DNA from 4 places in the Sphingobacterium sp. LZ11T8 genome. Region 4 is predicted to be linked to each of the others. Evidence: riboswitches for the same ligand, from Rfam matches in the RefSeq annotation. Region 4 holds a riboswitch; each other region holds the start of a gene.
What was found. Region 4 has a riboswitch for thiamine pyrophosphate ahead of thiS (sulfur carrier protein ThiS). Riboswitches for the same ligand answer to the same signal wherever they lie in the genome.
Positions count from the first base shown of each region.

Region 1: linked by a shared signal. The riboswitch ahead of pnuC (nicotinamide riboside transporter PnuC) and the one ahead of thiS (sulfur carrier protein ThiS) in region 4 are both predicted to bind thiamine pyrophosphate.
Region 2: linked by a shared signal. The riboswitch ahead of NLF99_RS13895 (TonB-dependent receptor) and the one ahead of thiS (sulfur carrier protein ThiS) in region 4 are both predicted to bind thiamine pyrophosphate.
Region 3: linked by a shared signal. The riboswitch ahead of thiM (hydroxyethylthiazole kinase) and the one ahead of thiS (sulfur carrier protein ThiS) in region 4 are both predicted to bind thiamine pyrophosphate.

Region 1 covers NZ_JANBZY010000010.1:84,296-92,493, forward strand. Annotated here, with positions in the region: gene NLF99_RS18365 (acyl transferase) at 1-703, opposite strand, end outside; gene fabG (3-oxoacyl-[acyl-carrier-protein] reductase) at 894-1,637, opposite strand; gene NLF99_RS18375 (malate:quinone oxidoreductase) at 3,029-4,525, shown strand; TPP riboswitch at 4,531-4,668, shown strand; gene pnuC (nicotinamide riboside transporter PnuC) at 4,756-5,328, shown strand; gene NLF99_RS18385 (acyl-CoA dehydrogenase) at 5,329-6,405, shown strand; gene NLF99_RS18390 (DUF4302 domain-containing protein) at 6,458-7,729, opposite strand; gene NLF99_RS18395 (DUF4302 domain-containing protein) at 7,738-8,198, opposite strand, start outside.
Region 2 covers NZ_JANBZY010000005.1:307,973-316,170, reverse strand. Annotated here, with positions in the region: gene NLF99_RS13925 (aminodeoxychorismate/anthranilate synthase component II) at 1-500, shown strand, start outside; gene trpC (indole-3-glycerol phosphate synthase TrpC) at 522-1,304, shown strand; gene dusB (tRNA dihydrouridine synthase DusB) at 1,418-2,413, shown strand; gene NLF99_RS13910 (lipopolysaccharide biosynthesis protein) at 2,447-3,934, opposite strand; gene NLF99_RS13905 (acylphosphatase) at 3,937-4,218, opposite strand; gene NLF99_RS13900 (amidohydrolase family protein) at 4,254-5,417, opposite strand; TPP riboswitch at 5,585-5,715, shown strand; gene NLF99_RS13895 (TonB-dependent receptor) at 5,773-8,198, shown strand, end outside.
Region 3 covers NZ_JANBZY010000003.1:97,821-106,018, reverse strand. Annotated here, with positions in the region: gene NLF99_RS08655 (copper resistance protein NlpE) at 189-653, opposite strand; gene NLF99_RS08650 (CBS domain-containing protein) at 801-1,214, opposite strand; gene tenA (thiaminase II) at 1,372-2,025, opposite strand; gene thiD (bifunctional hydroxymethylpyrimidine kinase/phosphomethylpyrimidine kinase) at 2,012-2,851, opposite strand; gene thiE (thiamine phosphate synthase) at 2,848-3,480, opposite strand; gene thiM (hydroxyethylthiazole kinase) at 3,464-4,273, opposite strand; TPP riboswitch at 4,331-4,423, opposite strand; gene NLF99_RS08625 (NAD-binding protein) at 4,471-6,159, opposite strand; gene NLF99_RS08620 (toll/interleukin-1 receptor domain-containing protein) at 6,163-8,198, opposite strand, start outside.
Region 4 covers NZ_JANBZY010000004.1:309,796-317,993, forward strand. Annotated here, with positions in the region: gene thiH (2-iminoacetate synthase ThiH) at 1-1,126, opposite strand, end outside; gene NLF99_RS11850 (thiazole synthase) at 1,131-1,898, opposite strand; gene thiE (thiamine phosphate synthase) at 1,879-2,529, opposite strand; gene NLF99_RS11860 (thiamine phosphate synthase) at 2,526-3,134, opposite strand; gene thiC (phosphomethylpyrimidine synthase ThiC) at 3,131-4,942, opposite strand; gene thiS (sulfur carrier protein ThiS) at 4,962-5,168, opposite strand; TPP riboswitch at 5,234-5,332, opposite strand; gene NLF99_RS11875 (hypothetical protein) at 5,434-6,174, opposite strand; gene NLF99_RS11880 (DMT family transporter) at 6,396-7,262, shown strand; gene NLF99_RS11885 (Rho termination factor N-terminal domain-containing protein) at 7,293-7,574, shown strand; gene NLF99_RS11890 (DUF6882 domain-containing protein) at 7,588-8,198, opposite strand, start outside.

The DNA of each region.
Region 1 (8,198 bases), on a different contig from region 4:
CATATTCAGAATGTATGCTCTTCACATTAAACCCCTCACATAATATCTGATGCAATTCCTCACGGATCATTTCCTTTCTCTTGCCCTTCATCCCACCTGTTTCCATCACAATCAAGTCAGGGAAATCAATTCGGTATTGCTCAATGAAATCCAATAGGGCATATGTCACTCCGAATAGGACAGTCTTGGTCCCCGACTCCTTGAGTTTGTTCAATGTTCGTTGCAGATCCTCATGGTTGTATAGGAAATAACCACTTTCGGGTTGATTAGATCGGTTAATGAGGTCGTCTACCATATAGATCAGGGATGATCCTGAACGCTCTAAATAGGAGGGCAATAAGGCTACTATGGCGATGCCTTCGATCTTACCATAAAATTGCTCGAAAGCTCTCCTGAAACTTTTCACATACAAATCACCCTTTGCGACAAGATGTTTGCTGGTAATCATACCTGTTGTACCTGAAGAAGAGAAGGTCACTTCCGGTTCCAAACCTTCTATGATTACTTCCTGCGATTTAAAGAATTGGATAGGGAGAAAAGGGATTTCACGGTAATGCTGTATTGCTTCTGGATTCACTTTTAAAATATCCAGAAATTGCTGATAGACTAGATTGTTCTTGGCTTGGAATCTAAAGATTTCAACAGCACAATTGTTAAAGTCTATTTCATTTTGAATAGTGAATATTTTGTCCGAAATTTCCATTGCTGCAAATATACGACAACAAATATTAAATGTTTTTTTAATACCGTCGAATTTCAAAAATCCCAAAAAACAGATAAAAAAAGTTCGGGTCAAGCTTTGACCTTATTCGAGACATATTCCGAAATTTCCGAATATGTCTCGAATGAGACCAGAACTTGACCCGAAGAATTATACTCAAATTCTTTCGATCTTATAACATTCCTCCACAAACAGGGATCACCTGTCCAGTGATATAGGAAGAGAGGTCTGAAGCTAGGAACAAACAGGCATTGGCAACATCTTCAGGTTCACCAGCACGTTTTAATGGGATATTAGCTTCCCAACCTTCAACAACCTTAGGGTCCAATACATCAGTCATTTCAGTGCGGATAAATCCAGGAGCCACTACGTTGGTACGGATGTTTCTTGATCCCAGCTCTTTAGCAAGGGATTTAGAAAAACCGATGATACCTGCTTTAGAAGCTGCATAGTTAGCTTGTCCAGCATTTCCTTGTACACCTACTACAGAACTCATGTTGATGATGCTACCTTTGCGGTTTTTCATCATCACCTTGGAAGCAGCTTTAGAAACGTTGAAGATTGATTTCAGGTTGATGTTGATTACATCGTCCCAGTTTTCCTCTGTCATACGCATCAATAGACCATCTTTAGTGATTCCGGCATTGTTAACGACGATATCAAGGGTTCCAAAATCAGCAACGATATCATTGATTAATTTATCAGCTTCATCAAATTTAGAAGCGTCAGAACGGTATCCTTTTACTTTTGTTCCGAATTGTTCAAGTTCTTTTTCTAGGGCTTGGCCTTTTTCTACCGAAGAAAGGTAGGTGAAAGCAACGTTCGCTCCATTTTGGGCAAATACTTCAGCAATTTTTCTACCGATCCCTTTGGATGCCCCAGTAATCAAGGCTGTTTTTCCGGCTAACAATTTCATATAAATAAATATTTATGTTCAATAATATAAAGTCCACAAAAGTGGAAAATAAACTGCATAATACAAAAAATGAATAGCAATAGGAAGGATTCAATGACATAATTAAAGAAAGATGGACAAACCTTCTTTTCATTAACCTTTCCAGTGTCACCTTGAGGAACGAAAGGACTCGGAACCATCCAATCTTCATTTGAAATGGTTTTCTCATCTTTGGAATGCAGTTTGACCGCATTCTCTTCGTTACTTTTAGAGCCCAAAAGTAACCAAAACCAAACCGACAAAGGAGCTCACGGACACCAATTTTCTTCGTTACTTTTGAAGCCCAAAAGTAACCAAACCGACGAAGGAGCTCACGGATACCAAAAACAACTCGAATCCGTAAAGGCTTCGGCTCATTTAAGATGGCTTTTCGCACAATCATCTGCACATGAAAAGAACGCCTTGTTGTCGGGAATATCTTCCTTCAAAATTCTCCTTTAGATGGAGAATTTTTTGAAAGCATTCCAAGGCCAATCCCATCGCAGGGCAACGGCATTCTTTCCATTTTTCCGCCATTGGAAATGAGCCGGAGGCTAAAGGGCTTCCTTCGGAAGGATAATGTATATTTATATATTTTGAGAAACCCCCAGAGGGGGTGGAATCTTTGTAGAAGTTGGATGTTTGAAATGGCCAACCCCTAGCGAGGGTGGAATATTTTTCCATATATTTTTTATTTTATACGGGTCTAAAAAGAAAAAAAATAGTTTGCTCATCTTACGATTTGGCAATGACAACGATCCTTAAAAAAATAAAAAAATAGATTCTTCGTTTCACTCTGAATCCCTCTTTTTCGCATTTTGATTCTGAACGATTAGTGAAGAATCTGTACGGTTCTCCTCCAACAGGTCCTGTCATGCTGCACCACAGGTGCAGGAACTGTACGCTAATGCAATGATTCCCAAAAATTGGTTTGGAATGTTCCGAGATCCTTCCTGCGTCAGGATGACCGGCTTAGCATTATAAAAGGTATGTTACAGATCCTTCCTTCTTTAGGATGAAGCAGATAATATGTGGCGGGCTATGCAATAGTCCCTACGCAAATTTGTATTAAAACCGCATTCAATGGTTTACGATCTTGGTCTATCCTCCCATCCATTCAATCCTGGTTCTTCCCCAGATCTTGGCCTATCCTCTTATCCCTTTCATCCTGGTTCAAACCTCCGGCGGGTGAGCCTGTCTAATCCAAAACCACCCCTTTTTAACACTCAGAAATCTAAAAAAATAGGATTATGGTAGATTTGAATAAGGGAATAGGTGTTTATTGATAAAATCACAATTATTTGAAATGTTTCTGACAAATTTATTCGCTATAATATAAAGCGAATATTAATTTTGTATTTCATTTAAAAACCATGGGTAAGAAAACAAAAAAAACGGAGGTTGACGTCGTTCTGATTGGTGGAGGCATCATGAGCGCGACGTTAGGTACGTTAATTAATGAGCTGAGTCCAGATATTAATATTGAGATTATCGAGCGTTTGGATGTTGTTGCTGCAGAGAGTTCAGATGCGTGGAATAATGCCGGTACAGGTCACTCGGCACTTTGTGAACTAAACTATACACCAGAGCAGCCTGATGGAAGTGTGAAAATTGATAAGGCAATCAGTATTGCTGAACAATATGAGATTTCCAAGCAGTTTTGGTCTTACCTAGTAGAGAAGAATATTATCAAGAACCCTAATCATTTTATCCGCCGCGTTCCGCATATGTCGGCCGTTTTTGGCGATAGAGATGTGCAGTTCTTGAAGACCAGATTTGAGACCATGACCAAACAAAATCTATTCAAAGGTATGGAGTATACCGAGGATAAAACTTTGTTGAATGAATGGGTTCCCTTGATGATGGAAGGCAGGTCAGCTGATGAGGCTATTGCTGCTACAAAAATGGATATCGGTACTGATGTGAACTTCGGTGCTTTGACCAGAGATTTGATTACTTACTTGGATGGAAAAGACAATATCAAGTTGTCCTTGAACCAAGAAGTTAAAGATATTGACCGTGAGGATGATGGTAGATGGGAAGTAGAAGTTAAAGATTTGAAAACAGGCAAGAAGAGAGAAATCTTGGCTAAGTTTGTTTTCATCGGTGCAGGTGGACACTCTTTATTGTTGTTGGAGAAATCGGGAATCCCTGAAGCTAAAGGCTATGGTGGTTTCCCTGTTGGAGGACAATGGTTGAGATGCAATAATGAAGAGATCATCAAGCAACACCATGCCAAGGTTTATGGAAAGGCATCAGTAGGTGCTCCTCCGATGTCGGTTCCGCATTTGGATACCCGTTATATCGATGGAAAACAAGCTCTGTTGTTCGGTCCTTATGCAGGTTTCTCGACCAAATTCTTGAAAAAAGGATCTTATTTCGACTTGCCGGCATCCATTAAACTTTCCAATATCCGTCCGATGTTATCGGCAGGATTGGATAACCTACCATTGACTAAATATTTGATCACCGAGGTGATGAAAAAACCTCAGGACAAATTAGATTCCCTGAAACAATTTATGCCAACCGCTAAATTGGAAGATTGGGAAATCGAAAAAGCTGGCCAACGTGTACAGGTTATCAAAAAAGACCCTAAACATGGTGGTATCTTGGAGTTCGGAACTGAGGTAGTTTCCAGTGCCGATGGATCCATTGCTGCCTTATTGGGCGCTTCACCAGGTGCATCAACTTCAGTAGCAATCATGATCAACTTATTGAAAAGATGTTTCCCTGACCGTGCAAAATCTGATTCTTACCGTAAGAAATTGCGTGAGATGATCCCATCTTGGGGCAAGAAGTTAAATGATGACGCCGAGCTGTGTCAATCAACAAGAAATCGTACCTCTGCAATTTTGCAGATCGATAAATAATATTCACAATACTTATGGGGTGCTGAATATGTCCCGTTTATGACGGGACATATTTTTAGGCTGAGATGATACCCAATTCCGGTTTTGATCGGAATGAACCTGATCCAGGTAATGCTGGCGTAGGAATAAACAAAGATCCTTTCCCTTATCTCCATAAGTGCTTATACCATTCAGCGAAATTGGAGGAAATCTTTAATAACATTATTCAAACATTGCAGCAAACGTCCTGGTTGGAAAGGTTTTCTGTGATCTGTGGCATTATCCAAGTCCTATTGTCCAAGAACAATAAGGTATCCAATTACCTGTTTGGGATAATGGGGATTACGACTGGGATGCTGGTTCTGTACAATGCCGGGCTATATGCTGAAATTGCTTTACAAATCTATTATTTGGTCATGAGTATCTATGGCTGGTGGTTTTGGATAAGCAATAAGACCGCAAAGGAACAGCCCATTACCCATTCGACTAAGCAAGAATGGGTTACCGTCCTCAGCATCGTATTTGGAGGTTTCTTGATCTTTTACTTTTTGCTTCGCAGCATTACCAATTCCGATGTGCCTATTTGGGATGCTTGGGTGACCTCCACAGCCTGGGCTGGTATGTGGCTTTTGGCGAAAAGAAAAATTGAAAATTGGATCTTGCTCAATATCAGTAACCTTTTTGCCGTACCACTTTTGATCCATAAAGACCTTTACCTATTCGCAGCACTGACCACGTTTCTATTTATAGTTGCCATTTTCGGTTACCTAAATTGGAAACGAATCATGAAAATCCAAAAATTAGAATTAAATACAGACAATTAAATGTTGATATCAGAACAAATTCAGATCATAAAGGAATTACAGGCCGAAGGAATCAAGAATAAGGCGCTTACGAAAGAGCAACTTGACCTTGTGTACCAAAACAACTGGTTTAATCTTTGGGTTCCGAAAACATTAAACGGCTTGGAAATGTCCTTTCCAGAAGGCTTGGACTTATTGGAAGAGCTGGCTTATTGGGATGGCGGATTGGCCTGGACGGTAACCTTATGTGCTGGTGCGAATATGTTTGCAGGCTTTATACAACCTGAATTTGCCAAAAGCCTCTGGTCTGATCCCAAGATCTGTTTGGGAGGCAGCGGAAGAGTCGGAGGGAAGGCAATTGATGCTGGAGAATATTTTGTGGTTTCTGGTTATTGGAACTATGCCACCGGTGCTCCTCATTTAACCCATTTCACTTTCAATGCTGAAATCATTAATAATGGAGAGGTACTGAAAAATGAATCAGGCGAGAATTTATATTTTTCCTTCCTGGTCCCAAAGGATGATGTACTCATCCATTATGATTGGGATACCATAGGGTTGGAATGTACCGCGAGCCATTCCTTTTCCTTTCAGGACCTGAAAGTGCCCAAGGAAAATGCTTTTGTACTTGATCCTAAAGCTAAACAGTCTAATTCGACCCTTTTTAATATTCCTTTTATGCCATTTGCAGAATTGACCCTATTGGTGAATTATGTAGGTATGTTCAAGCGGTTTTTAGACCTGTGCGAAAAGTATTATTTCGAGAAATCAAAAGATAGCCATTGGGCGGAGAAACATAGTAAAACTAGGTTTAAACAGCTGGATCAATTACGCACAAAATTTGAAGGGAAGGTAGGCCAGGTGAAGGCTTATGCTGTTGAGCTATGGCAAAATGCCAGTAAAGGGAAAGAGGTTGAGGCGGATCTGTATTTGAAAATTGGAGAATTATCGAGAGAAATTGCAAAAGATGTGCGTATGGATTGTGCCGAGATATTGCCTTTGTTGGGAATCAGAGCAGCGCAAAAGGAAAATGAATTGAATATCGTATTTCGGAATTTATTTACGGCAAGTCAGCATAGTTTGTTGAATGTGTGGTAGGATAAAACAACTCCCTAAAAGGAATAATATCTAGGGAGTTGGTAAAATAAATCTAAGATACATCAGCGTTATCTTGGAAGTATGCCCAAGTTAATCCATCTGTTGCATCGACTATCGTATAACCAAGACCAGTTTTAATGATATAAAACCCATTAGGGTTATAGATATAACTTGTAGTGATATTCATGGCTCGGAGTATTGCAGGGTTAGTAGAGGGGATGCCTTCCAAAAATGGAATAAACCTAAGGATACCATTATCTCCAAATCTAGCTACAGGTCCATGGTTACTACCAGCTGTGGCCCCTCTTAAACCAATAGCCATAAACCAGAAATAGGTTTTATATTGCTCATTATAATCATAATTTGGCACAAGAGTAAACGAAGTGAAGTTTGGTAGTTTTTGAAAGCCTGCAATATCAGGTTGATTTCGCTTTCCAAAGCCTTGAGAAGATGTCCACCATAAAATTTTCGTGCCGGCAATGGTAAATTCCTTTGCTGTTTTTATGTCGTAAACTTGTGGTTTGCCGACATTCGAGATATTTATGCCATCTTTAGAACTTAGCGAAGTTGAGTTGAGCCTTAAACCTTCCATCAATTTTATTTTCACACCATCAATTTCAATTGGTCTAACTAGGGATAATCCATTGCCATTAAAGAAATAATTTGATTTCGTAACGACTGGATTTTGATTGGTTCCAGAATAAAATAAAAATTGCCGTGAATTGGTGTCGATTTCTAAACCAAAGGTTTTGCCGTTTTGCTTATAAGAAAAGAAGAATTTCGGCATTTCCATCAATTTCTTAATTTTTTCTTGGTCTGCAATAATAGAATTACCTTTCAACTTGGTTAATTTTTCTGGAGTACATTTTGTCAAAGTCAATATTGATTTTTTGGTTTCACCTTCCAAGATAATCGTATCATTCTTGATGATCTTGTACGTGAATAAGGTGTCGATATGTAGAGCATCAGCAGCGAGATTACCAAATTTACTGGTTTTTGGAAATGACAATGAAGCATTGGTATTTACAATTCCAATGTGATAATCTGTATTGTCAAATCTTAAAAAATTCCTGGAGAAATCACTCATGAATTCAGAAGACTTTTCTGTGTTAAATCCAAGATAACCATAGGTTGCAGTTTGATTTGGACCATATTCAAGGGTAAATTCCCAACCTGTTTTATGAGCCGCTATGGCATCTTTTAATTGTTGTAATTTTACTTCCGGTTTCTCCCAGACTTCCTCAACTTCAAAAGTTTTCAGTTCTCCTTTTTTACAAGAAAACAGGACACAAAGGGATAATATTAACCATATATATTTTTTCATGATATTTATTATTTAAATCTTATCCAAACCCTACTATCTTTCACACTTACAAAATCGAATTGTTCATCTCCCGTTTCAAAAACGTAAAATCCTTTTGGTTCAAACCAAACCTGATTTTGATTTTTAACTATTTCTTCAAATTCTGGCCCAAAGCTCTGTCCCGCCATTTCACGAACTACCTTGAAGGATAAAATACCTTGATTGTTATATAAAGTGGTAAAGACGGGGCCAAGATTGTACTCGTTGAAAAATATGATAAACAAGGCATCAAAAGGATCTATGTACATTCTTGGGATATATAGAAGGAAATTGAAGCCAGGAAAAGTTCTAATACCTAAAGCGTCTTTTTTTCCAGCGATCGTAAACCCAAAAGAGGATGCATATCTTTTATTGATCAGGTACATTCTTCTTGGTGCATCTTTATCGATAGAAACTGGTTTGTTTTGATCAAGGATTTCAATATCTACAG
Region 2 (8,198 bases), on a different contig from region 4:
AGCGCTATGAAGTCGTTAGAAATGACAAGTTTGAACTCGAGGATATCGAGAAATACGACAAGATCTTGTTATCGCCAGGTCCAGGCATTCCTGAGGAAGCCGGTCTGTTATTGGATGTCATCCGTAAATATGCGCCAACCAAAAGTATCCTTGGAATATGCCTAGGACAACAGGCTATTGCGGAGGTATTTGGTGGCAAGCTCTACAATATGCCTAAACCCCTGCATGGGGTGGCTACCAGTATACAGGTGACAGACCCTTCTGAACCTCTTTTCGAGAATTTCCCGGAAGATTCTAAAATCGGCCGTTACCATTCTTGGGCAGTGGATCCTGACAGTTTAAACGAGGACCTAAAGGTTACTGCGGTAGACCCGAACGGTGTAATTATGGCCCTGAGCCATACGAAATATGATGTAAAAGGCATGCAGTTCCACCCTGAGTCCATCTTGACCGATAATGGAAAAACATTGATCGCCAATTGGATCAAGGGCAAGAATTAATTCCCATAAAAGAAGAATAACATGACCATATTAGATAAAATAGTAGCCAGAAAGAAAGAGGAAGTAGCAGCGGCCAAAGCATTGCTGAGCATTTCAGATTTACAGGCCATGCCGCTCTTTTCTCGGGAATGCCATAACCTGAGGGAAAGCATCTTGGACCCAAACAGAACGGGGATCATTGCTGAATACAAAAGGGCATCACCTTCAAAAGGCTTGATCAATGGCACCTCCACAGTACAGGAAGTAGTATCTGGCTATCAAAAAGCGGGAGCTTCGGCCATCTCTGTCCTGACGGACAAGGATTTTTTCCAGGGTTCATTGGAAGACCTGACCGCAGCACGTGAGGTGTTAGAAATTCCGTTATTGCGTAAGGAATTTATCGTGGATGAATACCAAATCGCAGAAGCCAAGGCATACGGAGCAGACATTATCTTGCTGATTGCGGCATGCTTGGATCGTCAGGAAATCAAAAGTCTTTCGGAATACGCCAAATCATTGGGATTAAATGTATTGCTGGAAGTGCACAATGAGGAGGAGCTCCAAAGGAGTATTTTTGACAGCATTGATGCCATAGGGGTAAACAATAGAAACCTGAAGGATTTCAGTGTTTCATTGGAGCACTCCTATGATTTGGTCAATAAAATCCCGGATCAATTTATCAAAGTATCCGAAAGTGGGATTTCAGACCCTGAAACCATCAAAGCCCTTAAAAAGGCGGGATTCAACGCCTTCTTGATCGGTGAAAACTTCATGAAAACAAAGGATCCGATGGAGGCCATAGTGGAATTTGTAAACAAAATCTAGACACTGAACCTCTAATAATACACAAAAGAAGGGTGGTCATTAGAATGTCTAAAATCTTGTGCCTCTTATCTATTGTCTATTTTTGTTTACCTTTGTAAAAATTTCAACAAATAATGTCGGTAAAGATAGGCGAACATATTGATTTAGGTGAGTTTCCATTGTTGTTGGCTCCTATGGAAGATGTCAGTGATCCTCCATTCCGTTACGTGTGTAAACAGAACGGTGTGGACATGATGTATACTGAGTTTATCTCCTCCGAGGGCCTGATACGTGATGCCGCTAAGTCTCGCCAGAAACTGGACATCTTTGAATATGAAAGACCTATAGGCATACAGATCTTCGGTTCGGATATTGAACACATGCGTCAATCGGCTGAAATCTGCACGGCAGCTAATCCAAACCTAATTGATATCAACTATGGTTGTCCGGTTAAGAATGTAGCTTGTCGTGGCGCTGGCGCTAGCCTATTGCAGGACATCGACAAAATGGTCGCGATGACCAAGGCTGTTGTTGATGCTACCCACCTTCCTGTTACCGTCAAGACGAGATTGGGATGGGACGACAACACCAAAAATGTGTATGAGGTTGCTGAACGCCTGCAAGACATCGGTATCAAGGCGTTGGCTATCCATGGTCGCACCAGGGCGCAGATGTATAAAGGTCAGGCAGACTGGTCGATGATCAAGGACGTGAAAAGGAACCCAAGGATTCAAATCCCAATTTTTGGAAACGGGGATGTTGACTCTGTGGAGAAAGCTGCTGCCTGGAGACAGGAATTTGAAGTTGACGGCATTATGATTGGCAGAGCATCCATCGGCTATCCTTGGATCTTTAGGGAAATCAAGCACTTTTTCAATACTGGAGAACGCCTAGACGGCCCTACGGTATCAGAACGTGTCGATATCTGCCATACCCACCTGACCAAGTCCATTGAATGGAAGGGTGAGAAAACCGGAATTTTTGAAATGAGGAGGCATTATGCCAACTATTTCAAAGGAATTCCTAATTTCAAGGATTATAGAATGAAACTAGTCAGCCTACAGGATGTCAATGAAATCCTGGAAGTACTGGAAGAAATAAGATTTAATTTTGCAGAGGAAGTCGCTTAGGAATAAGCGACTTTTTTTGACTCCATATTTTGCTTATCGCCTTTTCAGGATCTTGAACAAGGTGTTTTTTTCTAAGTAGAACACAGCCCCCAAAAACAGGATAAACAATAGATTGCCTATCCAGAAATGTCCAAAATAAGCAAACCAAGAGACAATCAGTCCCATAAAAAGGTAAGCTAGGATCTTCTTGCTGTTATAGGGAATACTATAGTTCTGCTGTCCCCAGAAATAGGAAAGTCCAACCATCACCACATAGGCACTAGTGGTAGACAATGCGGCTCCTACATAGGAATAGCGAGGAATCAGAATGAGGTTCAAAATAATGGTAATAATCGCCCCTACTCCAGATATATACAGGCCATATCGGGTCTGATCGGATAGTTTGTACCAGATGGACAGGTTCATATACACTCCCAAAAGCACATAATTGAAGAGCAAGATCGGAACGATAAACAGTCCTGACCAATAGGCTTCGGGCTCTAATTTAGATCCCCGTATAAAGGCTTTTAACCAGTCAAGGTTGGCACATAAACCAATCATCACGATGACCATCGCAATGACGAAATATTCCATAATCATGGCATAGGTCTTCCTCGCATTCTCGTTCTTAGCATAAGAAAAGAAGAATGGTTCTGCACCCAATCTAAATGCAGTGACAAACAGGTTTAAGAAAACGGCAATTTTTGCTACCGCCCCATAAACACCAAGGTCCATTTCCCCTTGCTCTCCTGGCACCAACCGCGGGAACATGATCTTATCCAGATTTTCATTGATAATAAAGGAGATATTGGCAATCAAGATCGGGAAAGAATAGCTCAGCATACTCTTGATCAGCTTATTGTCCAGTCGGAATCTAAATCCAGCAATCTGCGGAATCAACAATAGTAAAGTAACCAGACTGGCCATTAAATTGGCAATAAACACATTACCTAACCAGCCTTCACGAAACCAACCTGCACTGAATTCCCTGAAAAATTCCGAGTTCTTGTTCCATTCTGGCAACCATGCCAACAAGGTAAAATTGACAGTGATAAAGACCAAGATGTTGATCAGTTTTACCAAACCATATCGAATTGGCCTCCCCCCTGCTCTCAGTTTGGCAAAAGGCACTACTGCGATCGCATCGGCAGCAATGATCAGCGCAAAGAACTTGACGTACAGAATATAATCAGGTACATTTTCTCCCTCACTTAAAAAATGGGCAATGGGCTCTGTAAAAGTGAACACAGACAAAAGGAAAATTGCTGTGGTAAATAGGGTAATCAAGAAACTATTGTCGAATACACGATCTTTATCAGCGTCCTCCTTTTGCAGATAACGGAAAAAAGTCGTTTCCATTCCAAATGCTATGACAGCATTCAGCAGGGAAGCATATGAAAAAAGATTGGTGAAAACTCCGTACACGGAGGTACGAAACTTCCCTGTAAAGAAAGGGGTCATCAAGAACCCAAGCATTCGGGATAAGATGGTCGAGAGACCATAGATCATCGTATCGCTGACAAATTTCTTAACTACCGACACGCTTATTTGATTTTCTTAACGACTTCGAAATTGCGGAATCCCTTGATTTCATTGGATTCTTCATATTCCACATGGACAACTTCAGCATGTTCAGGCCCCTCCTGACAAAAGTCTATTAAAGACTCTAGGGCGAAAACATCGCCCTCAGCTTCTATATAAACAGATCCATCAGGTTTGTTCATCACAAAACCTTTTACCTTCAATTGGTCAGCAACAGCTTTTGTCGAAGCCCTGAAAAAGACTCCTTGAACTTTACCTTGAACCTTAATATTCCAATGTTTCATGAATACAAAGGTAAAAGAAGAAATAGAATTAGAAACTATCTAATTCTTCTAACCTTAACTTTCGGGTTCAGTTTGAATGTATCCATTCCTTCCAATAACACCAAGCCTGGTTTCTTGCCTACTTCCAAAGACCCTAATTCGCTTTCTAGGTTCAATGCTTTAGCACCGTTCAAGGTAGCCCATTTGATAGTCTCATTGAAGTCCAAATCCGGAAACTCTTGGTGGATAACCTTTAATTCCTCTAAAATATCCAATGTATCGTTTGACGCTAAACTGTCGGTACCAATCACGATGTCATGGCCTCCCAACAAGAAATTGTCGATTTTAGGAATTCTATCTTCAATATATAAGTTGGCTTTTGGACAGAAACAGAAATAAACCGATCTACCCATTCTATCCACAAAATCCAGGTCCTTAATCGAAGTATATGTATTGTGCACTAGGATCAATTTATTCTTGCTAGGGATATAGGGCAAAAATGATTGCAGGGAGTTTCTAGCTTGGGCCCTAAAATCTTCCATCACCATGTCCATCTTCTTGAAAAACTCCAAGAACTCGCCTTTTTTATAACGGAAAAGCTTGTTCTCTTCATCACTTTCCTGATTGTGGATACTGATGATATTATCTTCGCTGATTGCTTTTTTCAAGGTCTTAAATAAGAATTTAGAACCAGAATAAGGCGCGTGAGGGGTGATTGAGGAATGTTTGTAATCAAAATGGAACTCAATTTCCTTAGCATTGTCGATTCTTGTAACAACATCTTCCTTATTGGTTGCCATTACTTCAACAAAAGTATGGTATTTGATAGGGCTATTTTCCTTGATCTTAGCGGTAACTGCTGAGTTCACGTGGTCGCCGACAGCTTGGATTCCGTTTTCATACATCATTTTGTCAGCTTCTTCCATGGCAGCTTCCAACTTGCTTTCATGGTTTCCGCGTTCGTTGATTACATTAGAAAGGAAGTTAGGTAATCCTGTACTTCTAGGCACAACACCTAATAAATGGGAAAGTTCTAGATGACAATGAGCATTTACAAATCCAGGAATTAAAGCTCCTTTGAATTGTTCCACTAAATTTTCATCTATTTCACCTGGATTGAAAACACCTTTCACAATCCCTTGATCATCCATCGCGACTACCCCCTTTTTAATAGCAGGCCCGGCAACAGGAAACACAACATCAGCAGCGTAATACTTCATAAGAAATTAATAGTTCCGTTTTTTTAAAGTTAGCGTAATTTGCCCATTGATGGCAATGCAGGCAATTTACAAAAAAATACCATCAGTTTAACTAATAAAATAATAATTACGAATTTGTTACAATAATATTTAAATTTTGTTTTATTTATCCAAAAGGCTAGCTTTGCGCTATCGAATAGGGGTGCCTTGTTGAAAAACACGAACAAAGGCTGAGATTATACCCTGTATTTCAAGTGATTACAAGAAATACATACCTGATCTGGATAATGCCAGCGTAGGGAAAGGGCGGTTAAATAGAACTTGTTGTGACCCCTTACAGCAAGAAAGTTTAACTCTTTAAAACATTTTTTTTATTATGTTTAACAAGCTTTGGGCAACTTTAGCCTTATGTTTGCTAGTACTTGCGAGCTTTGCTCAACAAAACTTCACTGTTAGGGTTTTAGACAAATCTGGAGCACCTGCAGATGCCGCAACTGTGTCCATCGACGGACAATCCAAATCCACCAATAAAGACGGAATTGTCGTTTTTGACAATCTAAGCACAGGCTTTCATGACTTAAAAATTTCTTTTATTGGTTATAAATCCGAGATTTTAAGAATAAATCCGAAAAATCAAGCTAATTTTTCCATTCAATTAAAAGACAACGTGTATGAATTCGAGGAAGTTTATGTAACAGCAACACGTGCGAAAGAAAATTCCGCGACTACTTTTAAAACCATCAATAAGGAAGACATCAAGAAAAACAACCTCGGACAGGATATTCCATATCTCCTGGACCAAACCCCTGGCGTCGTTATAGGTTCTGATGCCGGTGCTGGAATCGGATATACAAATATGACTATCCGTGGATCCGACAATGAACGTATCAATGTCACTTTGAATGGTATCCCATTGAACAACCCCGAAAGCATGGGATCCTTCTTTGTAAACCTTCCTGATTTTGCCTCAAGTACAGAGAGCATTCAGATTCAACGTGGTATCGGAACATCGACCAATGGCCCTGCTGCTTTTGGAGCCTCTTTAAACTTCCAGACCGACGCCCTGGAAACAAAGCCCTACCTAGAGTTCAACAACTCCTTTGGTTCCTATAATTCTTGGAAAAACACCCTAAAAGCTGGGTCAGGACTGATCAGCAATAAATTCGCATTTAATGCTAGGTTATCTAGGATCTCTTCGGATGGCTATGTAGATAGAGCTTCCTCCAATTTAAAATCTTTTTATGTTGATGCAGGAATGTATACTGATAAACATACCTTGAAAGCCACTGTGTTCTCAGGTAAGGAAAAAACTTACCAAGCTTGGTACGGCCTTGCCGAACCATTATTCACTGGCAATAAAGAAAGGATTGAGGAGTACGCCGATAACCTTTGGTTGTTCGACCAAGAGCGTGAGAGATTCTTAAATGGAGATCGAAAATACAACTACTATACTTACGACAATCAGACGGACAACTATACGCAGACGCATGCCCATCTGAATTACTCCTACCGCCCTTCTGAAAAAATGACCTTCAATACGGCGCTTCACTATACCCGCGGTGCAGGATATTATGAAGAATTCAGACCATTGGATGGACTAGACCATTATGGAATTGATCCAGTAGTGGCAAACGGCAATACAATTAAAGATACCGATTTGATAAGGAGAAGGTGGTTGGACAATCATTTCTATGGCTTGACCTATTCCCTGCTCTATAAGCCATCCAACAACCTGAACTTCACTTTCGGTGGTGCTTACAACCAATACAAAGGCGATCACTATGGAGAAGTAATTTGGGCAGATCAAGTCCCACAGGATAAACTCAATGACAGATACTACTTTAGCCATGCCAATAAAAATGACTTCAACTTTTACGCAAAGGCAGATTATAGAGTAGAAAACTTCCTTTTCAATCTGGATGTCCAGTACAGGAACATTGTTTATAATGGAAAAGGTGATGATGATAAGATAAAGGACTTCACGTTTGAGGACACCCACAACTTTATCAACCCCAAAGCAGGCGTTACATATTTCTTGAGCGGCAATTCCAACCTATACGCTTCTTACGCCTTTGCGAGCAAAGAGCCTACTAGAAACGATTACGTAGAAAACCCAATAGGTGCAATTCCGAAGACAGAGAAGATGCAGGATATTGAGGCTGGATACCGCTACAGAGACGAAAACATCAATATAGGAGCAAACCTATATGCCATGCTTTACAAAGACCAGTTGATACCAACCGGAGCATTGAACGATGTGGGTTCAGCGGTAAGGATAAATGTGGACAAAAGCTATCGAATGGGATTTGAGCTTGATGGAAGTTGGAAAATCCATCCTAAATTCATTTGGTCAGCAACCGCAGCTTTATCGCAAAACAAGATTAAAAACTTTGTAGAAAACATCCCTGTTTATAGTGACGATTTCGATTTTGTAAAGTATGATTTGATCACGCATGAAACTACGGATATTGCAAAATCACCAGCTGCGGTCTTATCTAATAATTTCACCTATAAACCGATTGAATCATTAAGTTTCAGCTTTTTGAGCAAATACATCTCGAGGATTTACCTAGACAATACCTCCGAAGTGAACAGAAGCATCGCTCCATCCTTCGTCAACAATTTCCAGGCTATCTATTCATTCTCTGTATTTGGCCTTAAAAACGTAGACTTAAACCTGATGATCAACAATATCTTCAACGAAAAGTATGCAACCTCAGGTTATACATATAGCATGATCATGGAATCTGTAGGAAAGAGAGATTATTTCAATTTCTACTATCCGCAGGCGGAAACTAATGC
Region 3 (8,198 bases), on a different contig from region 4:
TATTGAAGATAGAAAAACTGTACGCCAATGCAATTATTCACAAAATTAGGTTTGCAATGTTCCGAGATCCTTCGGGTGAACCTCAGGATGACTAAAAAAACTTAACATAATGACATTGCCCGTTAGGGCAAAAATAAAAAGAGCTGATTTTTTCAAACCAGCTCTGTACAATATCTATAAACTCAATACTATTGAGTTACTTTTTTCAAGATATAATTGTCTTTCAAAGGGCCGTCGATAGGTTTTCCATCTTGGTCTAGGGAGAACAATTGGTTTTCGCCAACTTTTAGTTTCATGTTTACTTCTTTACCTACTAAATGAACGACACTGCCGTTGTCATGCCACATAAATTTACCGGTATCCTCAATTTTAGTGTCTCTTTCTTGATATTGACCTTCATAGGTAAAGGTTTCATCGGAGTTTAAGGTCACCGTAGTTTTGATTCCTGGACAGTCAGCGCAAGGAAATACGCCAGAATAGGTACCCGCCCAATCAACCGAATTTTGGGATGTATGGGTGCTGTCAACGGGGTTAGAATCTGTCAATACCGTTTCACTTGAATCTTTAGATTCCAATTGTTTATTAGCGTTTGAAGTACAAGAACCGAATGTCAATAACGCTGCGGTTCCAGCAAGTAAGCATAGTTGTTTCATATAACATAAATTTTATAATCAAAAATACCCAAAAACTGCGCCAAAAGCTACGTTATCAAGAGTTTTTGTAATAATAAATTTCCTTATAAAAAATTTCAGCTGTAAACCCATTTGGTCTACAGCTGAAAATTAATTATTAACAAAATACTAATATTGATCGATAAAATATTTTAAGAGATCTGTAGTAGTTACTATCCCTACAAGGTCTTCACCGTCCACGACTGGAATGGAGTGGAAAGAAACTTGAGAAAGGGTTTCTGTCACTTCCTTTATAGTCGCTTCAGGATCTACCGTCAATGGTGATTTAGCCATTAACTGCGGAATGCTGTACATATCATAAACGATAGTTTCGATATCATCCTCTTCGTTTACATCCGCATAGCTAATTTTCAATAAATCAGAATAACTGACTACCCCAACTAATTTTTTGCCCTCCACAATAGGCAAGTGACGGATATTATGTTTCTTGAATAGTTTCTCCGCCTCATATAAGCTATCTTTCGGAGTCAATGTGATCAACTCGGTTGTCATAATCTGCGATACTGGAACTCTTTGTTTCATGATATTTGATTTTAATGGTTTGCTTAATCCTTTACTCAAATATCATGTTTGCATTGCGCCAAAAACAGGAGATTAATTACGTTAATAAATGATCTTTACCGCGCTAATATTGTACTTTTTTTGTAACTTAATAGTTGGCCCAAAATTCAAGAATTGCTTACCATTTTATATTCCGATAAGCAGCATCCCAGAAATTAAATTCCAATCTACTTGCGGCAATAAAGGCTTCAAGCATGGCTTTTCTACCTTTATCTGTGCTGTTTTCTGCCATGTAATTACTATACTGTAGGGCTTTTTTCACACCTTCGGCAAATTCATCGCCACTATAGGTCTCAATCCAATTCTTGTAAGGGTTATTATCTGTATTCTGGTTTTGATAGATATGGTCTCCCACTTCTTTGTAAATCCAAAAGCAAGGTAAGATGGCTGCCGTAGCTACCTCTATGGGATCATAGGCCACCGTACTTTTCAAGAAGTGAATATAATGGTGACAAACGGGCTCTATCGTAATCTCTTGATTGGGTTCAAGCTTGAATTGCTTGAAATAAGCCTCATGTAAAGCTCTTTCCACGATCAAGGCATTCTTGCCAAATTCAAAGAAGTCCAAGGCCATTTCATTGTCCTCTGCCTTTGAACCGAGTGCCGCAAGTGCTCGTCCATAATGTTCGAGGTATTTGGCATCCTGAAGCATATAGAACTGAAACTTTTCCAATGGGAGGGTTCCGTTTTTCAATTCTTCGATAAAGGGCATTTTCAATATTTCATGATAGATGGGTTGGATAGCTTCCCAAGCTTGATCAGTCCATTTCATATTTAATGAGTCTTTGAGGGTTAAAAAAGTGATTCAGTGGTCCATTTCCTTTTCCTATCAGCAGATCTTTGCTTCCTTTTATGGCACTGTTGATATACATGAGAGCATTTTCGGTGGATTGTTCCAAGTGATAGCCACGGGCAAGGAATGATGCAATGGCAGAGGAAAGCGAACAGCCTGAGCCGTGTGTGTTCTTGGTATTCACACGTTTAGAATCGAAATATTGCGCTGCATGGTTTTTCTGGATCAATATACTGGTGAGTATATCGCTTTGAAGATGTCCACCTTTTAATAGTGCAGCATTACAGCCTAAACTTAAGATTTCATCAGCGACTTCTTCCATCGCATGTACGCTGCTGATTTCTCTACCCACCAATACGGAAACTTCATCAAGATTAGGGGTAATGATTTGGGCTATCGGAAACAATAGTTCTTTAATGGCCGCTATGGTTTCTTCATGGATCAGCCGATGTCCGCTAGTGGAAACCATAACCGGGTCAAAGACGATACTGCCTTTATAATCTTTCAGGGAATTAGCAATGGTTTCGACCAATTTGCTATTATGTACCATCCCTATTTTGATGCTGTCGGGATAGATATCTTCAAAGAGACAATCTAATTGCTCCTTTACAGCCTCAACAGGGATGTCGAAAATGTTCTTCACCCCTTGGGTATTTTGTACCGGCAATGCCGTCAAAACATTCATGGCATAGCAGCCTAGGGATGAAATGGTTTTGGTGTCAGCTTGGATGCCGGCACCACCGCTGCCATCAAAGCCCGCTATACTGAGAACAGTTGGTACTTTATATTTTTTGTTTTCTTTCATTTTAATAATCCTTTCAACAGTTCGGCTGCTTTTCTTGGGTCTGAACTGCCGCAAATTGCAGAAACGACAGCAATGGAATTTGCGCCAGCTTGAAATGCCTGTCCAGCATTGTCCTGCTTCATACCACCGATAGCGATCAGCGGTTTATCGGTTTTTAGTTTTATTTCTTGTATACCGTGAATACCCCAAGTGGTCACAGTATTGGTCTTTGTCGCTGTTTTAAAAATAGGGCTGAGCCCCAGATGATGGGTTGGGTCCATTTGAGGACTTTCCAGTTGATCTTGGTATTCCAATGACCAGCCAATTTTCAGGATATCTCCATATTTTTCAGCTATGTCCAGGGGCTGTGTATCCGAAAGGCCAACATGAACGCCCCAAGCTTGGATTTCAACTGCAATTTCAGGAGCATCGTTGATGATCAGAGGAATCTGGTATTGGTCTGTAATTTTTTTCAGTGCCTTTGCCTTGTTCAAATATTCCGTATGGCTGAGTTCTTTTTCACGCAATTGAATGATATCCACCCCGCCAAATATGGCTTCTTCCGCAACTTGCAGCCAATTCATTTTAACACAATCTTTTTCTGAAATCACCAAATAAAGGGGATAGGGGAAATCAGGATGGATTGGCATATTTTTTTAGTTTTAGGTTACCTAAAATCTGTTCTTTGGCAAGATTGTAAAGGATGTCATAAAAATTGAGCTGAAGGCTACCTGGGCCTTTCGATATTTTGGCAGCCAATTCGCCTGCAAGACTAGTGATGGCAATACCAGCGACAGCTTCTTGGTAGGGGTCTTTTGCTAAGCCAATGAATGCTGCGGTAATTGCGGAAGCCGTACAGCCCATTCCAGTTACCTTGGTCATCACGGAGGTGCCGTTTTTGATTTCGGTGATTTCATTCTTTGAAATGACATAATCAGTGGCACCGGAAATACAAACTATGGATCCCGTTTCCTCTTGCAGTAACTTTCCGGCATCTAGGGCCGAGCTGCTTGATTGGGTGCTGTCCACACCTTTAGCACTTTTATTGTTAAAGTTCTGAAGGGCGATAATTTCCGAAGCATTCCCACGAATGACCGTTGGTTTTAATTCCAATAGAGATTTTAGCGTTTCATTGCGTAGGGTAGAGATACCTGCACCAACCGGATCCAATACCCAAGGTTTAGCTAATTTGTTGGCCAGCTTTGTGGCCAGGATCATATTTTCTGCCCATGGTTTGCTTAGGGTACCGATGTTGATGACAAGGGCATTGCAGAAACTGAGGACTTCCTCTAATTCCTCTTCGGCATGGACCATAATTGGAGATGCACCAAGTGCCAGAAGGGCATTTGCGGTATTGTTCATGACCACAAAATTTGTAATGTTTTGAACGAGTGGAGATTTTTCTCGGACTTGAGTCAATAAATGATAAATGTCGTTTTCCATTATTTGAAAAATTAAAAACAATAATGGCTGAAGGGAGGGAATAGGCAATTAGGTTTGCCAAGCAATTTTGCTTTTCCCTACGACGGTTTTAACCGTATCAGGTTCAAAGGGTCTGTCTCAATTCCTATTAGAATACCCCTAAAGCCAATCAAATATAGCCCAAACAATCTGCAAAGACAAATTCTTGGGCTATAGCTTTATTTTTCGTTCAAAAGAATCTTAATTCTAAGGATGGTGTCTCGATCTTTCTGTTTTTCACTTTCGCTCAAGATTTCCCAAGGAATCAGGGAAGGGTGGAATTTAAGCTCATCATTTCGTACTTCTCCATAGTCCCAACCATTGATATATCGGTGTGCCATCCAGCGGTTATGCTCGATAATGGCCAAGGTTTCCACTTCATCCTCACTGAAAGCTATTGCATCCGGCTGGTTTACTGGCCATTCTTTATGGGTCAATAAAAACTTATAGGGAATATGGTCTGCCTGCGCTCGGCTGGCATCTTTTGCATCTTCGCTCAGGGTTAACCAATCAGAAGTGTATCGGGCACTTTCTGAACTGGTACCGGAAAGTAATTTTCTATAATCATCATGGATGGCCTGGGCTAATTTGTCCAATTTATTGCCCGTGATAAATTCAAGGTTACAGATATCTTCCATCTGACCAAAGAATTTTATCCTATCGCTTTCTTCCGAATAGCGGATCAACTTCCGCAAACCTTTTCCTTCAGCATTGAGCACATAGATCGGGAATTTACTATTCTGGGTTTTGTCCAAGAGTTCCAAAGCGGTATTGAGATTAGTTTGGTCCTGGTCGAAAGCAGTAATGAACAAAGTTTCATTGCCTTTATCCAATAATTCCTCCCTAGATACCAGCTCATTGTAGGTTCCTTGAAAATTATGGAATTCAATAGGAAAAATCTTATTGGCTTTAGGATATTGCTCGTTGAAGTAATTCCTGTCTTTTTCAGCTTGCTCGGAATAAACAGCAATTTTCAGGTCATTTTCGACAGAAATATGGAAAATCCTCATGGCTTGGACCAACATGGCTTTTGCGAAATCCCCATAGCCTAAAAATACGATTTTATTGATATCGGAAAGTTCCTTACCGGATCGCTGTAGATCTATTGGAAATTGCGAAAAAAACTGCCTTGCCAACATCTTGTGGATGTTGAAGAATCGAAGTTGGATTTGGTTGTTATCTAAATGGATTCCGGTGTTCTTGACCAAGTCGATCAACCTTGGGTTGCTGATATGTAAAAAGCAATGCAAGTCGTTCTGACATTTTGATCTATCGTAGATATCTTGAACAGATTCAATGATTTCAATTACGGTTTGCTCATTTTCTAGGAAGACGATCAGGGAAGAGGCGCGTTTGATCCCTGCTTCCAGTAGGGTACTTTCTTCTTCGGCATTTCCGATAATCACTAAGTGGCCCTGTTTTTTTACAGAATTGATGTCGGCATGCTCTGTTTCCTTTTCAATGGCAATTCCTTTTTGCTTATAGTCTTCCTTTAGGCTTTGAAAAAGTTGCCTACCTTTTTTTGAGATACCCACAGAGATGACATGGTTCTGTTTGAAAGAAGCCTTTAAGAGATTGAACTGTTCGGAGAATACCTTTTGAATAATCTTGTAGGCACCGAAAAGCAGAATGCCAATGGCACATATCTTAGCTAGGATCAATTCCCAGGGTACATTTTCAGCTTCTAGGCCTGAACCTGAAGGGTCGCCACCGAATACGATTTTGATGATGCGGTAAATCCGATCAGGTAGGTACCTCAAGGAGTTGCTCTCAGGAAAGAACTTGGATAAACCGATCCAAGATAATATTATCAAAAAGCATACAAATGCTATTCCCAATAGACCTTTTTGTCTTCTTGTCAAATTCATTCTTTATTTGCTTAAGTTCTGTTTTGCTTCTTTTAGGAGCGTTTCAACTTCAGATTTCAGTTCTTTGTTCTTGATCTTGATCAATTGTTTTTCTGTAATGTCAACCATACGCTGACCTATCAATTTCGTTTCAGGCTTACTGCTGAAATAATTGGCAACCATAGCCCTGGCCAACGGATGGTAGTCATAGGTCACTGCCAACAATTGAAGGTTCGCCTCATTTTGGATAGGGTAGTTTTTCTTCAAGATATCGGTAATCTTGACGTTGGAGCTAGGGGATACTGACCTGACGAATGGATCTTCAAAATACCAGGTGTCATAGGTGCCGGTCGTATCAATATAGTTCAGGATTGCTCCGGTTTCATTGTCATATTTTTTACCATAGAATTTCTCCAAATCTCTAGCCAATTGGTCTTTGGACATGCTGACCTGTCCTGGAACTTCCCAGATATTGATGGCGATGCCATTCATGAGTGATTCAATGGTCATTAACCTTTTGTCGCCTGGCATTACATTGATCTGATCAAATCGCTGGTTGATAAAGGGCATAGTCAGGATGTTTCCGGTTTTTGCATCAACCACCTTTGCTGCATAACGCATTCCTTCACCGTCATCCTGTACAAAGATCTGCTTGTCATCATCCGAGAAATGGAAATATTGTGTGTTTTTGCTGATGCGGATAGTTTGGCCAAATGATTTTTTGTCCTCCAAATCCCATAAGCGCATATGGGTGGCGTCTTCAGAAAGGGCCAATATATTTCCTTGGTTATTGAAGACCATAAACGGCGTAGCGATGGTTTTCATTTCCAAAATAGGTTTATAGGTTTTGGTTTCTAATACCTGTGCATCGCCGGTAGAACTGACCTTGATCAAGTATTGAGAATTAGGACTGAAAGCGCCACTGCTCAAAGCGTCCTTTCCTTCGATTAGGACTTTTTTAGAAGCAATATCCACCACTTTCCAGCCATCAGGATTTACTAAAATCACTGATCTGTAATCTGGGCTAACCGTAAAACCAGCGATATCCTGTTCCTGCGTATAATTGATGTTCTGTTTTCCGGTTTCAATATCCCAAGATGCAAAGCTGTTCTTACCGGTCCTTGCGAGGACTTGGGTTTCCTCCTTATTGAAGATGTAAAGTTTCGCTTGAGAATCAAATGGCTTTCCAACTGGTTTTCCCGTGCTGGCATCAAAGAAGTAGGTTTTACCACTTTTGCCCTTAACAAGTATCCGTTTAGTTTTGTGGAGTACTAGGTGAACCGTTACCTCTTCGGGTACTTGAATAAAGTTTTTGGTTTTTTCGCCAGTCTTAAGATCCATCTTTTCCACTGACTTTCCAGCTCTGTATCGTAAGAATGCAGAATCATCGGTAATACCTGGCTCAATATGGGCAAGATCTTTGGTTTCATAGAACTGTGCCACTCTTAAGGGGTCGCCCTTTTTGTTTTCAATAAAGGTCTGTGAATTTCCACTTACCAAAGATTGGGTCCAATCTGGTGAGTTGGTTTCTGCATTTGTAGCATCTTGTTCCATAATCTTCATCATGTTGCTGAAAAAGAAGATGTTTTCTGGTAATTTACTGGTTTTGGTAATGGATCCGTTCGACGTATTGATCTGGTTGATCTGGGAATCATTTCCTTGGTATAGATTACCATTACCGGTGAAGCCGGTAAACCTGACCAACATGGCTGATGGGGCAGACCATTGAACGCCATTGGATTTGTTGAAATAATTCGTTCCATCAGCATTGTGAAAGGCAATTTGGTTTCCATCATTACTGAAGGTCGGTGTCTTGATTCCAGATTTGAAGTGTTTTTTAAAGACTGGTTTAGGGTCGACTACAGCTAGGTCATAGATGCTAACTTCAGAATCTTCTGGAAATAGACGCTCCACAAATAGAGTTTTGGAGCTATTGTCAATATATGCAGAAGATGGAGCAATCTGCTCTGTTGCCGAAATGACCTGTTCTTGTTTTGTTTCCGTATTGAAAAGTACGACTTCCCGTGACCTTTTATTGAATACGATATATCTAGCGTCTG
Region 4 (8,198 bases):
TTGAGTTGCTGAATTGTTCAGAAAAACAGGAGTCCCAATCTTTCATGATAGGGTCATAGCCCTTGGCCTTTATACTGTTCTTTATTTCTTCCATACTTCGTTCATCGGAAATTTCAAACTGCTCCAGAGATTGCGGGTCCACGACATATCCACCAGGATTGGTTTTTGAGGCAGCACTCATGGTTGTTGCTCCCAATGCGATGATATGGTTCCTGAAGTTTTCACTTTCTCGCGTAGAGATTGAAATCTCCAGATCCGGATTCCAGATCCTATAGGCGCAGATCAATTGCAACAAGTGACGGTCCTCCATAATGAAGTTGGGTTCAATTATGCCCTCCGCGGGTCGCAATCGTGGAAATGAAACGGAATATTTGGTTTTCCAATATCGCTGTTGTAGGTAATTCAGATGAACCGCATTGAAGAAGCTGTCAATCCGCCAATCCTCTAGGCCTAATAGAACGCCTAGACCTATTTTATGGATTCCGGCAGAGCCTATGCGATCTGGTGTTTCTAATCGGAATTTGAAATTGGACTTTTTGCCTTTCGGGTGGTATATTTTATAGACTTCCTCGTGATAGGTTTCTTGATAGACCAACACTGAATGTACTCCTGCCTGATGGAGCATGGCATACTCTTCCTGGGAGAGTGGCTGTACCTCAATGGAGATATTTGAAAAAAAGGGTTTCAAGAGACTGATGGCGTTCAGGAAATATTGGATTTCTACGGTCTTATTGGCCTCTCCCGAAACCAATAGGACATGATTGATCCCCATCTCTTTTAAAGCCATGGCTTCCAAGATGATTTCAGCATTGCTCAAGGTCCTTCGTTTTATTTTGTTGTCCATACTGAAGCCACAGTAGGTACAGATGTTCTGGCATTCATTGCTCAGGTACAAAGGGGCATACAGTTGTATGGTCTTGCCAAAACGCTGTTGGGTCAACTGGCTGCTTAGTTGTGCCATTGGTTCCAAATAAAGTTCTGCAGCAGGTGAGATTAGGTTCAGAAAGTCCATGATAGACTTCTTAGGCCGAATCAGGGATGCTTCAACATCGGAGGTTTTGCAATTCTGTATTTTGTTTTGTATTTCTTTCCAGTCGTATTGGTTTAAGGTTTCTTTGATGTCCATCCTGTTATTGATCCATTAAAAAACTAGTTAGTGGAGAAGATGGATTGGCATTGAAGCTCTTGCTTGCTAATCCAGATTCATAAGCCATCCTTCCTGAAATCACGGCCAGCTTGAAAGCTTCGGCCATTTTAATAGGGTCCGAGGCCGTGGCAATTGCAGTGTTCACCAATACGGCATCTGCTCCAATTTCCATGGCTTGGGCAGCATCAGAGGGGGTTCCAATGCCCGCATCGACTACTACCGGTACCTGACTCTGTTCAATGATGATCTCCAAAAAGTCTATGGTCTTTAATCCCTTGTTGCTTCCTATTGGAGAACCTAATGGCATAACAACTGCCGTACCGGCATCCTCCAGTTTTTTACATAAAACAGGGTCAGCATGAATATAGGGCATGATGATAAAACCCTGCTTGGCTAACGCCTCGGTAGCTATTAAAGTTTCGATGGGGTCAGGCATCAAATATCGAGGGTCAGGATGGATTTCAAGTTTGATCCAATTGGTTTCAAAAGCTTCTCTTGCAAGTTGGGCTGCAAAAATTGCTTCTTTTGCATTCCTAGCTCCCGAAGTATTGGGAAGCAAGGCCACATTGGGTAATGACAAGGAATTCAGCAAGGTATCCTCGGCAGATTGGTGATCCACTCTTTTTAACGCTAAGGTGACCAATTCGGTTTGAGAAACTAAAATAGCTTCCTCCATTTGGGAAAGGTTTCCAAATTTTCCAGAACCTAAGAAAAGTCTGGATTGAAATGTTTTATCGGCTATTTTCAACATAATCTTCTGTGTAAAATTGATTCATTCTTGAAGTTGCAGAAGGGTCATTTTGAATCAAGCTTGATATAGCCACGCCATAAATCCCTGCTTGCAACAATTCGGTTAAGTCCTGTTCTTTTATCCCTCCAATGGCATAAATTGGAGGGTATTGTACCTTTTCATTTTTTAGTCTTTGGATGATTTCCTGGTATCCTGAAAATCCTAGAACTGGACTCAGTTTCTGTTTGGTTGAGGTGAACCGTAATGGTCCAAGACCAATGTAATCGCATTCTTCCTGAATTCTTTGAAGTACATCCTGGAAGCTGTTTGCTGTCCCTCCAATAATTTTTTCATTGCCTAAGACAGCTCTAGCACTTAAAATAGATTCATCCTGCAACCCTAAATGGATTCCATCTGCATCCAGGTCTTTGGCTAAATATAAATGGTCGTTGATGATAAAGGTTGCCTGATAGAGTTCACAGAGCTTTCGGCTCAATTCTGCAAGCTGATGAAGTTCCTTTTCTCTTCCAAATTTCCACCTGAGTTGTAGCCACTTGATTCCTGAATCCAGAGCCTTCCTGATATTTCTTTCCTGGTCCGAAAAAGTTCTTCCATCAGATATGTATTGGATTCGACTTAAGTTAGTTTTCATAGTTGGTCTGCCTTCCATAATGCTAGTTTTTCATTGCAGGAGATCAAATAATTAGTTGGATCGATCTGATTCCAAATGGACCCTAACAAAGCAATTCCGTCCGAACCTTTGCCTAATACTCTTTCCATGTTTTGATATTCAATTCCTCCTAGTCCAATCAAATCGACATCTGCATTGTCCTTTAGTTCAATATCTTCAAAAACATTGTTCGAAATACCGTGTCCAGGCTTTGAGATACTCTGAAAAATAGGGCTAAGAAAGGCGTAAGACCAAGTCTTGTTCAATTCATTGAATTCCTGAATAGAATGCGTGGAGGTCGATAAGATGTAATTACCATTATACTCCAATTGCTTCCCTCTTATCCGATCATAACTATTGAAATGCAGACGCTCAATTTCCATAAACTCAGTCGCAAGGTGATGGTGGGAGTGAAGTACGATTTTCTTTCTTTGACAAACATCAATATTGTCCAAATACTCCAAAGCCAGGTCATCCGATGAGGCATATTTCCTGAAATGAAATAGCTCCAATCCATTATCTAACATGTTGTTGACATGCAATGGTTCGTTAGGATAATTGCTGTTTGGAGAAACGACTATGATCATAGGTATATTTCTTTTCCACTTTCAATAAATTCCTTCGATTTTTCCAACATCCTTTCTTCGGTTGCCTCCCTGATCTCTTGCGTTATTTTCATGGAACAGAATTTAGGGCCGCACATCGAACAGAAATGAGCCACCTTTGCTGCATCTGCAGGTAAAGTTTCGTCATGAAACTCTCTTGCGGTATCAGGATCGAGTGAAAGGTTAAATTGGTCCTCCCATCTGAATTCGAATCTCGCTTTGCTCAATGCATTGTCTCTGTATTGGGCGCCAGGGTGTCCTTTGGCCAAATCTGCAGCATGGGCAGCAAGTTTATAGGTGATTACACCGTCCTTAACGTCTTTTTTATTGGGAAGGCCTAAGTGTTCTTTTGGTGTAACATAGCACAGCATAGCACAACCGTACCAGCCGATCATTGCAGCTCCAATAGCTGAAGTGATATGGTCATAGCCGGGTGCAATATCCGTTGTCAATGGGCCTAAGGTATAAAATGGAGCCTCATCACATTCTTCCAATTGCTTTTCCATGTTCTCTTTGATCATGTGCATAGGGACATGTCCCGGACCTTCTATCATCACCTGAACATCATGCTTCCAAGCTATTTTAGTCAGTTCTCCTAAGGTTTCCAATTCTGCAAATTGAGCCTCATCGTTGGCATCGGCAATAGAGCCTGGTCTTAATCCATCACCTAAAGAGAAGGCTACATCATACTTTTTCATGATTTCGCATATCTCCTCAAAATGCGTATACAGGAAATTCTCTTTATGATGGTATAGGCACCACTTAGCCATAATAGAACCACCTCTAGAAACAATTCCTGTTACCCTTTTCGCCGTTAAATGGATATATCTCAACAGGACACCCGCATGTATCGTAAAGTAGGAAACACCCTGTTCTGCTTGCTCAATGAGGGTATCCTTGAAAATCTCCCAGGTCAGATCTTCCGGCACACCTTTAACTTTTTCTAAAGCTTGATAGATAGGAACTGTACCTATTGGTACTGGAGAATTTCGGATAATCCACTCGCGGGTTTCATGGATGTTCTTTCCGGTAGAGAGGTCCATGATCGTGTCTGCACCCCATCGGCATGCCCAGACTGCTTTCTCCACTTCCTCTTCGATACTGGAACTTACAGCGCTGTTTCCGATATTGGCGTTGATCTTCACCAAGAAATTACGGCCAATGATCATAGGTTCACTTTCCGGATGGTTAATATTATTTGGAATGATTGCCCTTCCGGCTGCGATTTCATCCCGCACAAAATCAGGACTGATCCGTTTTGGCGTATTTGCACCAAAGCTTTCGCCCTTATGTTGTTCAGCTATTCCCTTCGTAGCGGACTGTAATTGTTCAATTCTTTGGTTCTCACGAATGGCAACATATTCCATTTCTGCAGTGATGATCCCTTTCTTAGCATAGTGCAGTTGGGTTACATTTTGTCCATCTGCTGCTCTTTTCGGTTTATGATTGTAAGAAAACCGCAATTCATCCAAGCTTGGGTCATGGAGCCTTTTTTGTCCGTACTCCGAACTGATGCCATCCAGAATCTCAACATCGTTGCGGTCTAAAATCCATTGTTCCCTGATCCTGTCCAGGCCTTTACGGATATCGATTTCAGAATTCACATCCGTATATGGACCAGAAGTATCATAAATCGTAACAGGAGGGTTTATTTCAAGACCATCCTTGCTCAGCTTGGTTGGGCTCAGGGATATTTCACGCATTGCAACTTGGATAGGGTATAGGTTACCTGGAATATAAACCTTTTTGGAATTTGGAAAAGCATTGGTTGTAATCTTTTGTTCTGTCATGTCTTCAAATATTTAAGGGTTATCCGCCTTGAGTTGCGGTTATGATTAGGATAGAATCAGTATCAGTCAATAAGGTATCCGACCATTTGTCTCTAGGGATGACTTGGTTATTTAGGGCAACAGCAACACCTTTGGTTTTGCCTTTAAGCTCCAAATCCATTAATTCCTCCAAGGTAAATGGAGATCTCTTGTACTGTTTTGTCTGATTATTGATAATAAGTAACATTCCTGAATAGTTATTTAAGCATTAATGCTTTAGGAATGTCTACTTTAGGTACAGGACGCACCCATGAATGACATTTTACTTTTCCCTACGCTAGTATGATCTAGATCAGGTTATAAGGGTAAAATCTCAGCCTGCAATTAATGCAGACACCCCTAAAGCGTAGGCAAGTTAGCTAAATGAGTTAACTAAAAGAAATTATTTGTGATTATAATACAATTTACAGGTTGCTTCTTTACCGAGAAGAAACCTTAAGCAATCCCTAGAACTACTTTAGGATCAATCTTTCAGCAGGGTTTTTCTCTTTAAATTCTTTGTAATATTTCTTGATATACACATGCAGGTCATAGCTGGTCCAATATTGGGCAGTTTCGAAATCAGGTCTATATTCCACCATAAACTGTTCCAGCTCTTCATCGTCCATGGGGATAATATCGCTGATGCTTGCTTTGTTGAAGATTTGGTCCACTTCCATATTTTTGATTTCTTGTTGCATAAAAGCATTGAACCTTCTCGCGTTTCTACCAGATTTACTGAATTTTTCGTAGAAGTAAGTAACGGTTGGCATGCCAAAGGGTAGAAGCAGGTACCATGGTGGTTCACCGGAGTAATATAGTCCCCCTTTAACGTTGATATCTTTTTTCATGCTTTCCAGTTCCTTCAGCTTTGCAGCTTTGGTATTCCCCATGACGACGATCTCTTCTAGCACGATGGATTTTTTCTGTAGGAAAACATGCTGCTTTAGATCTTCAGCCAAGATACTGAGGCTATTCCAATGCGGATGGACAAAGGTTATGCTATCAGACGGGCGGGCATCGATGCCAAAGGAACCATCAAAATCTGATCGCAGCGTTTGTTTTGTTCTTTGGTTAATGACATCCACATTTTTGATCAACAGACTGCTGTCACTGGAGTAAACTGTGCCGGTATACCTCTTTTGAGCTTGGGAAAATGCCACCAAACTATAAAGGAACAAAAGGAAGGAAATAATAATCGGTTTTAATGCCATAGCTCTAATATTAAGCTTTCATTTTCTTTAGGTGAAAATAATTCATCTAGTCTAATTTACTAAATCTAAAGGCTTAGAATGACAGTAATAACTATATTTAACATATTGGTTAAGAAAATTAAATACAGGAAGTCGTTTGGGGAATTAATTATTCTCATTTCGCCTGTTTACTAAAAATGAAAGGCTATTTTTGGATTCAATTTTAAAAAGAGCGATTGACCATGTTTGCCAAAATCCGAAACACCAATATTGCTGTTGCTGCTGCCATCTTATCCATGATCTGTGTGCAAGGGGGAGCATCATTCGCGAAGCAGTTGTTTCCGGCCATTGGTCCCATTGCGACAACAACCTTGAGGATTGGCTTATCTGCCATTCTGCTCTATGCGATTAATAGGCCGAAGCTACGTACCTTCAACAAGCAACAATGGATGTACTGTGGCCTTTACGGAATCGGCATTGCCGTCATGAACCTCATTTTTTATATGGCCATCCAAAGAATCCCATTGGGCTTAGGTGTTACCATTGAATTCGTAGGACCTCTGTTCTTGGCCTTTGTCCTATCAAAGAAATGGACAGATGTCATCTGGGCAGTATTGGCTTTGACAGGAATTTTACTGATCGTTCCTTGGAAGAGCAATGGCATCGATCCGATAGGATTGGGATTAGCCTTGCTTGCAGGGGTCTTCTGGGCCGTGTATATCCTGATGGGGGCCAAGCTTTCCAAAGTTATGGAGGGTAAACAGGCAGTTACTACCGGGATGATGATCGCAACGGTCTTTATAGTTCCATTTGCCTTAATGGATGGCGCGATATTGAACATCAATACTGGGCAATTTTCCAAAGGGCTTCTCGTGGCCATCTTATCTTCTGCATTGCCGTTTTCATTAGACATGATGGCCTTGGGAAGACTGCCAGCCAAAACATTCAGCATCTTGACCAGTCTGCAGCCTGCATTCGGTGCACTCTCTGGACTGATATTTTTACATGAATACCTCAGTATCAATCAATGGGTGTCTGTCTTATGTGTGGTGTTGGCAAGTATAGGGACGACAATTTTTTCTCGAAAACAGGAAATGCTTGAACTATAAATAAAAAATTCCAACAAAAAAATCCATGAAATGTTCAAAGGGTATAAACAAATTTTCAATGATATGCCCAGAGAAAAAACACCCCAGATAAAAAAACCAAAAACCTATGATGCATTGGTAGATAAGGGGATGAGTAAAGAAAAAGCTGCCCGAATCTCAAATGCCCAGGCTGCTGGTACCATCGATCATAATTCTAAAAAGCTGGAAGAAAGATCAAAATCTGATTTATTGGCAGAAGCAAAAGAAATCGGTATAAAAAATCGTCACAGCATGAATAAGGGACAGCTTATCAAAGAAATCAGAGGACATTAACAGTCCTCTTTTTTTATCCTCCTAAATTTACTACGCGATTTAGGGAATCTAAGCTTGCAGTACATTTTTCATTAGCTTTCGTGCCTATGACTTGAGTATCGCTCTCTTCGACTTCATAGCCTTTGCTCTTCAGGTAATGGATCAACGTATTCCTATGATCGACTTCAAAGTTTGAGATCACCTGCGGGAAGGTTGTGAATATTCTGTAATGATTATCTTTTCTGTTCTGTTGGATTAACTCTGATTTTACGGTCATGAGCATGACCCCACTGCCATAATCTGCTAGGTAATAGGCGTCGGCATCAAACATTCCGACTGCGATTAGGCCCAATCGATGTAAGTCTTCCTGTTTGATCGAAAATTCAGGAGTCCTCAATTGATCTATTTTATTTTTCACACCAAACTCCTTCAATGCTTTCGCATCAATTAGGAGGTTTTCAGGTAAGTTTGATTGACTATTTGCCCATGACCAAAGCCAAGTGTTCACAGAATAAGAAAAGCTCCCAATAATCTGCAATGGAAACTCAAGTCCATCACCAAAAGTGATTGACCCACGTGTCAAATCCGCATCCCAGCTCTTGTCTTCAATTAATTCCGAAAAGTCCACTTGCTTTTCAAATCCAT